One region of the Arthrobacter sp. BE255 genome, then DNA from elsewhere that is predicted to be linked to it. Evidence: riboswitches for the same ligand, from Rfam matches in the RefSeq annotation. Region 1 holds a riboswitch; each other region holds the start of a gene.
What was found. A riboswitch is a leader RNA that binds a small molecule or an ion and turns the genes downstream of it on or off. The one in region 1 is predicted to bind thiamine pyrophosphate.

Region 1 (3,268 bases):
GATCCCGTGGAGCACCGCCGCGCCAACACTGTCGCAGCAGAGCACCACGTACAGCGTGCGGACAGCCACCGGACCGAAACCCCGCGCCCTGACCAGCGCCCGGACAGCCAGCGGGCTGACAGCCAGCCCGGCGGCCGCAACGACCGCAAGCGTCGCCGTGGACGGGGAGGCGCCCCGCTGGAGACCGCACCGTCCGCACCGGTGCAGATCCACACCGTCCACCCGGACCCGAGCGACGCCGAACGGCACGCCAAGGCCGAGGCCACCAGGGCGGCCCTCGCCAACATCGCCGCAGCAGCGCACGCAGCACACCTGCACGACGACGAGGTAGCCCACGCCGCTTCAGCAGGAGCCCAGGCCCCCGCCGCGCCCGCAGCACGGACAACGCCCGAGCAGGCACCCGCAGCCCCGGCCGCCGCGCAGCACGACGCTGACGCCTCCGGACGTCCTGCTGCCGTGCTCACGTTCGGCGGCGAGCAGGTGGCACTGCCGTTCGTGGAGCACGCGGCCGACCAGCCGCAGCAGCCTGCCCTGACCCTCGACCGGCTGGCGGAAGCATTTGCGCACCTCGGCGAACCCGCCGTCACCGCGCCGGAGCCCTCGCAGGCAGCGCCGCAGTCCGCCGCACCGGCCATTTCGGTTCCCCAGGCCGCTGTGGCTGCAGAGGAGAAGGACTACTCCGACCACACCGCGGAGCAGTCCCGGACCCGCAGGCCGCGCCGCAACCGCAGCGCCAGCCGGGCCCAGGGCGCGGCCAACGCCACCTCGGTGGAGCACCACGAGGCAACGCAGTCTGCGGCCGGAACCCACTCCCACGCCGCCAAGGCACCAGAGCCCGCCAAAACCGGCACGGCCGCGAAAACGCCCGCCGAAGCGCCCATCATCCTCGGCGTAGGAGTTCCGGCCTCCGAGCTCTGACCCTCCGCAAGGAAATCCGCCAGGATGCCCGGGCCCGCCCTTCACAGGGCGTGTCCGGGCATTCCGGCGTTAAGGGCTTCATCTGACACGGCGGCCGGCGCGGAAACGCTAGGCTGGGGTACCGACACGGGGTGCCGCGCAGAGGGCCGGCTGAGATCCACACCCGTTGAACCTGTCCGGCTAGCACCGGCGAAGGGATGTCTTCCTTGTCTTCAACTTCAGTCCTGCCTCAGGCGCCCGCTTCCGCACCCAGTGCCGTGGCGCCGTCGCCCGTCCTCCGGGACGTACCCCGCGTGCTGTCCATCGCAGGCTCCGACCCGTCCGGCGGCGCAGGCATCCAGGCCGACCTGAAAAGCATTGCAGCCCACGGCGGCTACGGCATGGCCGCCATCACCGCCCTGACAGTGCAGAACACACAGGGTGTCCGCGCGGTCCACGTCCCCCCGGCCGCCTTCCTGGCCCAGCAGCTCGAAGCCGTCAGCGATGACATCACCATCGACGCCGTCAAGATCGGCATGCTCGGCGACGCCGAGGTGGTGGCCGCCGTCCGCGGCTGGCTCGACAAGGTGCGCCCCGGCGTCGTGGTCCTTGATCCGGTGATGGTGGCCACCAGCGGCGACAGGCTCCTGCAGGCATCGGCCGAGGCTGCCCTCCGCGGACTCCTGCCGCTGGCAGACCTGATCACCCCCAACCTCGCGGAGCTGGCGATGCTGCTCGGCGAGGCCCAGGCAGGCTCCTGGGCTGAAGCGCTGGAACAGGGCCGGCGGCTCGCCGCGGCGACCGGGGCCACCATCCTGGTGAAGGGCGGACATCTCGACGGCGCCGCCTGCCCGGATGCCCTCGTCAACACCGGGGGACTGCTTGCCCGGGAAATTGTGGAGGTTCCGGGGGACAGGGTCCCCACACGGAACAGCCACGGCACGGGCTGCTCGCTTTCCTCGGCCATGGCCACGGCGCAGGCCCGGCTGGGGGACTGGGAGGCCTCGCTGCGGCTCGTCAAGCCCTGGCTGGCCGGTGCGCTGGAGTCCTCGGGCAGCCTGGACGTCGGGGCGGGAAACGGTCCCATCCACCATTTCCACCACATGCAGGCACCGGGCGCGCCCGCAGAACCGCACCGAGGGCTGGCCGTGGGGGAGTTCGCCGAAATCCTCCGCCAGGAGTCCACAGCCGACCTCGAAGCCATCTACAACCTGGACTTCATCCGGGACCTCGCGGCCGGCAGCCTCCCCGAACAGCAGTTCGCCTACTACCTTGCCCAGGACGCCACCTACCTCAACGGGTACTCACGCGTGCTGGCACGGGCCAGCGCCCTGGCCCCCACCGAGGCCGCGCAGCTGTTCTGGGCCCGATCGGCGCAGCAGTGCCTGGAGGTCGAGTCGGAGCTGCACCGGAGCTGGCTCAGCACCCGCACGGTGGAGCCCGTGCTTGGCCCCGTCACCAAGTCCTACGTGGACCACCTGCTGGCCGCCTCGACCTCAGGCAGTTACGCGGTGCTGGTGGCGGCCGTCCTGCCGTGCTTCTGGCTCTACGCTGAAGTCGGACAGACCCTGCACGCGCAATTCCTCGCCGCCGGCGCCCCGGCCGACCACCCATACGCTGAATGGCTGCGGACCTACGCCGACGAGGATTTCGCGCAGGCCACCCGTGAGGCCATTGCCATGGCCGACGAGGCCGGGCGGCGCGGCTCGGAGGACGAGCGGGCCGCAATGGTGGTGGCCTTCAGCCAGTCGTGCCGCTTCGAAGTGGATTTTTTCGACGCGCCGCGTATCCACGCCTGACCGTCCAGAGCCGATCCAGCCGGTACGATAGTCGGGCACGGTTCGGCGATTGTTCGTGCGGCACCTGCTTGTGGTGCCTATCACGGACAGCCCGCCGGAACCAGCCTCATTTGCGGCCGAAGGCAAAATTAGCGTATTCTAGATCTTCGGTGCTTACGCCAACACTTGGGTTACGACCCCACGGCGTTGAGGCACAGCGAGAGCCCAGCCAAACATAGGCCCAGGTTCCGCACGCAAATCTAGTAATAAACGTCGAGAGAAGTGAGTTCCCAAGTGGTGTACGCGATTGTCCGCGCAGGCGGCCGCCAAGAGAAGGTTTCCGTTGGAGACTTCGTTACCCTGAACCGCGTCCCCGGTGGAGCCGGCAGCACTATTCAGCTGCCCGCACTGCTCCTGGTAGACGGTGACAAGGTCACCTCCGCCGCTGCGGACCTGGCCAAGGTAACTGTTACGGCTGAGATCCTCAATGACCTCCGTGGTCCGAAGATCGTCATCCAGAAGTTCAAGAACAAGACCGGTTACAAGAAGCGCCAGGGTCACCGTCAGGAACTGACCAAGATCAAGATCACTGG
Region 2 (3,268 bases), on a different contig from region 1:
TGACCGCCGTCGCGCCAAGGTTTTCGAGCCGCAGGGCCAGCACAGGATCGTCATTGGTGTAGGCAAACACCTTGAAGCCCCGGTTCACGAGCTGTTCGGTGGCGTCCACCAGCTCAACGGCATCGGGCAAAAGAGTATGCTCGTCGGCGATCACCTCCAGCTTGACCCAGTCCGTTTCCAGCGCTTCGCGGGCCAGTTCGGCCGTCATGACGGCGTCGCGGGCCGTGAAGCAGCCCGCCGTGTTGGGCAGGACCCGGATTCCGTGGTCCACCAGCAGCTGGAACAGCGAGCCTGTCTCGGCCGGCGAGAACCGCCGCATGGCCACGGTGGTCAGTTCCGTCCCGGAGGCCAGCAGGGCCGCGCCAAGTCCGTCCAGGCTCGGGGCTCCGCCGGTGCCCATGATCAGGCGCGACCCGAGTTCCACACCGTCGATGATCAGCGGGTCCGGGTGCCCGGCCCGGTTGGTGGCGTTGATGGTTTCGGTCATGCTTCAGCCTCCCTGGACTGCGGTGACCAGTTCGACGTCGTCACCGTCGGCGAGCGCCGTGACGTACCACTGGCTTCGGGGTACTACTTCGGAGTTGTGTGCGACGGCGACACCCAGTTTCCGGCCGTCCGTCGCCTGTCCGTTGGCGGCAAGGGGCCGGCCGGTGATCTGGCTGACCAGCGTGGTGATGGAGGCGCCGTCGGACACGGCGTGCTGTGTACCGTTGAGGGTGATGTTCATGCATGTTCCTTGATGGGTTGAACGGTGGAAGGGCGGCCGGAGAACCTGGCCGGGCTGAACGGGTGCCAACGCGGATCCGTCCGCCCGTCCATGAGATCCCGGCAGATGGTGGCCGCTGCGGGCGTCAGCAGCACCCCGTGGCGGAAGAAGCCGGTGGCCACGATGAGGCCGGGCACGTGTCCGCGGCTTTCAGGGAAGTTGACCCGGCCCAGCAGCGGCGCGTTGTCCGGCGTGGCGGGGCGGGCCCTGGCCGTGCTTTCCAGCAGCTCCAGCTCGGCGACGGCCGGCACCAGCACCTGGGCGTCGCGGAGCAGCTGGTAGACGCCGCCCGCCGAAACGCCGGCGGCGCCTCCGCCGCGCTCCGGGCCGGAAGCAGCCAGGGCGTCCTCGCGCTGGGTGGCCCCGATCACCACTGTGCCGTCACACCGCGGAACGATATACACCGGCACACCCCGGACCAGGCCACGGACGGTGGCAGTGACAAGCGGGCGGAGGTGGTCCGGGACGCGCAGCCGGAGGATATCCCCGTGCACCGGACGCAGCGGCAACCGGAGCCCGGCAGGCAATCCGTCCAGGGAGGCCGCGTGCAGCCCGTTGGCCACCACGGTTTCCCCGGCGGTCACCAGTCCCCCGCCCGCCAGCCTGGCGCCGGTGACCCGGCCGTCCTCCCACATCAGGGACGACGCGCGGTCGACGACGGCGAAAGCGTCGAGCGCTCCGGTGACGGCGGAACGTGGATCTTCCCCGTGGCTGGCCAACGCCTGACGCAGGCACGCCACAAGCTTGCGCGGGTCCACCTGGTGGTCGGCGGGAATGTCCAGGGCGCAGGAGATGGCAGGGCTCAGAAGCGGCTCGCGGCTCCTGGCTTCACGGACCGTCAGCGGTTCAACGTCCAGCCCGTGGGCCTGCTGTACGGCCCGCAGGTCCATCAGGGCCCGGCGGTCGGCGGCGTCCGCGCCGATGGCGAGCGTGGGTGTGGCCAGGTAGCCGGCGTCAGCCGCGGCGTCGCGGGCCAGGTCCGCGGCGAATGCCGGCCACAGCGCCGAGGATTCAAGCATCAGCTCCAGGAGGTCCTCCTCCTGGTAGTGCAGCTCGCTCACCGGGGCGAGCATGCCGGCCGCAGCCCAGCTGGCGCCGGAACCGGGGGCGTCATCAATGACCACCACCGAACGGCCCGAGCGTCTGGCCTCCCAGGCGATGCCGTGGCCGATCACGCCTCCACCGATAACGGCGACATCGGCTTGCAGCTCAGCGGGAGCCGCAGCGGACGGACTTCCGGTTGGGGGGAGCATCTGTTTCCTTCCCTACGCCGGTACTAGCCGGATCAGGTCAAGCGGTCGGCTCTGACGCCCTCTCAGCCCGGCCGCTTTATGACAGCTGCCACGGGCTCCCGCAGTACCTGCCCAGTTTAGAGGAACTAGTCTGGTTTCCATGAACCACGCCCTTTCCAACAGCACCGCCTTTTCCAACACCGCACTCCGGTCCGACGCCCTCAGCAGCGCCCGGCTGTACTTGTGCACGGATGCGCGAAAGGACCGCGGCGACTTCGCCGGGTTTGTGGATGCGGCCTTCGCCGGCGGGGTGGACATCATCCAGCTCCGCGACAAGACCATCGAGGCGGCCGAGGAACTTGAGCTGCTGGCAGTGCTGAAAGAGGCGGCCGAGCGCCACAGGCGGCTGTGGGCCGTGAACGACCGCGCCGACGTCGCGGTGCTGTCGGGGGCGCCGGTCTTCCATGTGGGCCAAAAGGACCTTCCGCTTGCTGCGGCACGTTCGCTCGTCCAGGACGCCGGCGTCATCGGGCTGTCCACCCACACCACCGCGCAGATCGACGGCGCCATCACCGCCTCCGCGGCCGCCGCCGGCGGACTCGACTATTTCTGTGTTGGACCGGTCTGGGCCACACCCACCAAACCCGGCCGGGCCGCCGTCGGGCTTGATCTTGTGAAGTATGCGGCGGAAGCGGTGAAGCGGGCCGGGTCCGCTTCCGGCGGGGCAACCGTGCCCTGGTTTGCCATCGGGGGCGTTGACCTGGGCAACGTGGAGCAGGTGGTGGAAGCGGGTGCCAGCAGGGTAGTGGTGGTCCGGGCCATCACCGAAGCCGCGGACCCTGCCGCGGCCGCGTCGGCGCTCCTGGCGGCCCTGGACGCCGCCGACTCCTAGGACTGCGGGCCGGGGGACCGATTGCGTGCATTATCGGCGAAAATCGGGCTACCCTGATTTTCGTGTCACATCATCGGTTGGCCCCTAACGTCCACGAGCACAACAATGCCCTCGAGGAGGCACTGGGCGCGCTGCGGACCGAACTGGAACTGCCGGGCGCCTATCCGGCAGACGCGGTCCGTGATGCCGAGGCAGCCGTCGCAGCCCGGCAGCTTCCGGACGCCGACCTGACCGGCGTTGACTTCCTCACCATCGATCCGGAGTCGTCCACCGATCTTGACCAGGCACTGTTCATTGAGCCGGCCGGAAGCGGTTACCGGGTTCTGTACGCCATCGCCGACGTTCCCGCTTTCGTAGCGCCCGGCGGTCCGCTGGACG
Region 3 (3,268 bases), on a different contig from region 1:
CGGGACCGGCGGCGAGATGGACCAGGGGCTTTCCGAGGCGGCCCAGATAGAGGCCGCCGTCCTGTTCGGCCACCACGTCGAGGCCCAGCGCGCGCTGGTAGTAGTCGGTCATGAGCTTCACGTTGCCCACCTTCAGCATCACCGTGCCCATGGTGAGCTCGGCAGGTAGAAGGTCCTGGCTGGTGGATTCTGCGGTCATCGAAAACTCCCGGTCCGGTGGCCGCCGGGTTTCGGTGGCCTCTACTCTTCTAAATTACTTGAAGCTTCAATTTATTCCCAGTGGCGCCGGTGTGATCTTCAACCGTCAGCGGATCAGTTCTCCGCGCAACACAACGTTCGTGAGCGAGGCGACCGTGGCAGGCACCTGCCGCGGGTCTTCCCGGCAGACCACCACGTCCGCGCCGGCTGCCTCCGAAATCCCGTCAGCACCCAACCAGCGCCGCGCGCCCCAGCAGCCTGCGTCCAGCGCCGCCGCCGGCGGAAGGCCCGCCCGGTGCAGCGCCAGGATTTCGTCGGCGATCCGCCCGTGCCGGATCACGCTTCCCGCGTCCGTCCCGGCATAAATCTTCACGCCGGCCTCAAATGCTTCCAGTATGCGTTCGGCCCGGCGCTCCCATAATGCCCGCATGTGGGCGGCGTACCGCGGGAATTTGGCTTCGGCCTGGCGGGCGATGTCCGGGAAGGTGTCGATGTTGATCAGGGTCGGCACAATGGGCACGCCCTGCCCGGCGAGCCGCGGAAGGTGGCGGGGCAGCAGTCCGGTGGCGTGCTCGATGCAGTCGATGCCGGCGTCGAGCATCTGGTCCAGGGTGTCTTCGGCGAAGCAGTGGGCGGTCACGCGGGCGCCCTCGTCGTGCGCCGCCTGCACGGCGTCGCGGACGACGGCGTCGGGAAACGACGGCGCGAGGTCGCCGGCGTCGCGGTCGATCCAGTCCCCCACCAGTTTGACCCAGCCGTCGCCGGCCCGTGCCTGCTTGCGCACCGCCTCGACCAGGCCCCCAGGCTCAACTTCGACGGCGAAGTCCCGCAGGTAGCGCCGGGAGCGGGCAATGTGCCGCCCGGCACGGATGAGCCTGGGCATGTCATGCCGCTGCTGCAGCCAGCGGGTGTCACTCGCCGCGCCGGCGTCTCGGACCAGGAGGGTGCCGGCGTCGCGGTCGGTGCGGGCCTGTTCTTCGGCCACCTCATCCGGCACGGCGCCGCCGGGTCCCAGGCCGATGTGGCAGTGGGCATCAACGAACCCGGGGAGGACCCAGCCGTCGAGCACAACATCCGGTGCGGTGGCGGGCCGGTGGAACGTGAGGCGGCCGTCGACGGACCACAGCCCCTGCCGTTCCTGGAACGGTCCGGTGAGCACAGTTCCGCTGAATTCGATGATTCCGGCCATGGCACCAGCCTAATCCGCGGAAGACGGTGCGGTGGTCACGGCAAGGACGCCCCGCCCGGACCTGTGGTAGCTTCTTCTAGACCACACGGGAGCCCTTGCAGGGGCTGAGATCGGGCTGACGCAGCCTGCGACCGTTGAACCTGTCCGGGTAATGCCGGCGAAGGAAGTGAGTATTCATTGAGTACACAAGAAACACAGCTGATCCCTGCCCAAAATGAGGCCGGGGCATCTGAAACCCAGTCGCTGAAGTCGCACTCGCTGGCATTCATCAACGACGAAGCCACCGGAATCCGCGTGCCGGTGACCGAGATCGCGCTGGAGCCCTCGCCCAACGGCGAGGCCAACGGTCCTTTCCGGACCTACCGCACCGCCGGCCCGGGCAGCGATCCGGTGGTGGGCCTCAACCCGTTCCGCTCAGAGTGGATCGCGGCCCGCGGCGATACGGAGCCTTACAGCGGCCGGGAACGGAACCTGCTCGACGACGGCAAGTCGGCCGTGCGCCGCGGCGCTGCGTCCGCGGAGTGGAAAGGGGCTCAGCCGGTGCCCCGCCGCGCCGTCGAAGGCCGGACAGTCACCCAGATGCACTACGCGAAGGAGGGCCTCATCACTCCGGAGATGCAGTTCGTCGCCCTCCGCGAAAACTGTGACGTGGAGCTGGTCCGCAGCGAAGTGGCCGCGGGACGTGCGATCATCCCCAACAACATCAACCACCCTGAATCCGAGCCGATGATCATCGGCAAGGCCTTCCTGGTGAAGATCAACGCCAATATCGGCAACTCGGCTGTGACCAGCTCCATCGCCGAGGAAGTGGACAAACTCCAGTGGGCCACCCAGTGGGGCGCCGATACTGTCATGGACCTTTCCACGGGGGATGACATCCACACCACCCGTGAATGGATCATCCGCAACTCCCCCGTGCCCATCGGCACCGTGCCCATTTACCAGGCGCTGGAGAAGGTCAACGGCGAGGCCAACAAGCTGACGTGGGAGGTCTTCCGCGACACCGTGATTGAGCAGTGCGAGCAGGGCGTGGACTACATGACCATCCACGCCGGCGTGCTGCTGCGTTATGTGCCGCTGACGGCCAACCGCGTCACCGGCATCGTCTCGCGGGGCGGCTCCATCATGGCCGGCTGGTGCCTGGCCCACCACCAGGAGAACTTCCTGTACACGCACTTCGACGAGCTGTGTGAAATTTTCGCCAAGTACGACGTCGCGTTCTCGCTTGGCGACGGACTGCGGCCGGGTGCCACGGCAGACGCGAACGATGCCGCCCAGTTCGCCGAACTGGACACCCTCGCTGAACTGACCCAGCGGGCCTGGGAATTCGATGTGCAGGTGATGGTGGAAGGCCCGGGCCACGTGCCGTTCCACCTGGTCCGGGAGAACGTGGAACGCCAGCAGGAGCTGTGCAAGGGAGCCCCTTTCTACACGCTCGGGCCGCTGGTGACGGACATAGCACCTGGCTACGACCACATCACCTCGGCCATCGGCGCCACGGAAATCGCCCGCTATGGCACGGCGATGCTCTGCTACGTCACGCCCAAGGAACACCTCGGCCTGCCGAACAAGGACGATGTAAAGACCGGCGTGATCACCTACAAGATCGCCGCCCACGCCGCCGACCTCGCCAAAGGACACCCCGGCGCGCATGAACGCGACGACGCCCTCTCCAAGGCCCGGTTCGAGTTCCGTTGGCGGGACCAGTTCGCTCTGTCCCTGGACCCGGTGACCGCGGAAGCCTTCCACGACGAGACGCTGCCGGCCGAGCCGGCGAAAACGGCCCACTTCTGCTCCATGTGCGGCCCGAAGTTCTGCTCCATGCGGATCAGCCAGGACATCCGGGATGAGTACGGTTCAGCGGAATCACAGGCCGCGCTG

Region 2: another riboswitch for thiamine pyrophosphate. It lies ahead of thiO (glycine oxidase ThiO); the one in region 1 lies ahead of J2X42_RS06675 (bifunctional hydroxymethylpyrimidine kinase/phosphomethylpyrimidine kinase).
Region 3: another riboswitch for thiamine pyrophosphate. It lies ahead of thiC (phosphomethylpyrimidine synthase ThiC); the one in region 1 lies ahead of J2X42_RS06675 (bifunctional hydroxymethylpyrimidine kinase/phosphomethylpyrimidine kinase).

What each region holds. Positions count from the first base shown of each region.
Region 1 is NZ_JAVDWK010000003.1:73,225-76,492, forward strand. Features, by position in the region: gene J2X42_RS06670 (Rne/Rng family ribonuclease) at 1-918, shown strand, start outside; TPP riboswitch at 1,036-1,133, shown strand; gene J2X42_RS06675 (bifunctional hydroxymethylpyrimidine kinase/phosphomethylpyrimidine kinase) at 1,116-2,696, shown strand; gene rplU (50S ribosomal protein L21) at 2,970-3,268, shown strand, end outside.
Region 2 is NZ_JAVDWK010000001.1:350,765-354,032, reverse strand. Features, by position in the region: gene J2X42_RS01700 (thiazole synthase) at 1-487, opposite strand, end outside; gene thiS (sulfur carrier protein ThiS) at 491-727, opposite strand; gene thiO (glycine oxidase ThiO) at 724-2,019, opposite strand; TPP riboswitch at 2,012-2,131, opposite strand; gene thiE (thiamine phosphate synthase) at 2,159-2,890, shown strand; gene J2X42_RS01680 (RNB domain-containing ribonuclease) at 2,953-3,268, shown strand, end outside.
Region 3 is NZ_JAVDWK010000001.1:694,049-697,316, reverse strand. Features, by position in the region: gene J2X42_RS03220 (VOC family protein) at 1-199, opposite strand, end outside; gene J2X42_RS03215 (amidohydrolase family protein) at 305-1,387, opposite strand; TPP riboswitch at 1,463-1,570, shown strand; gene thiC (phosphomethylpyrimidine synthase ThiC) at 1,565-3,268, shown strand, end outside.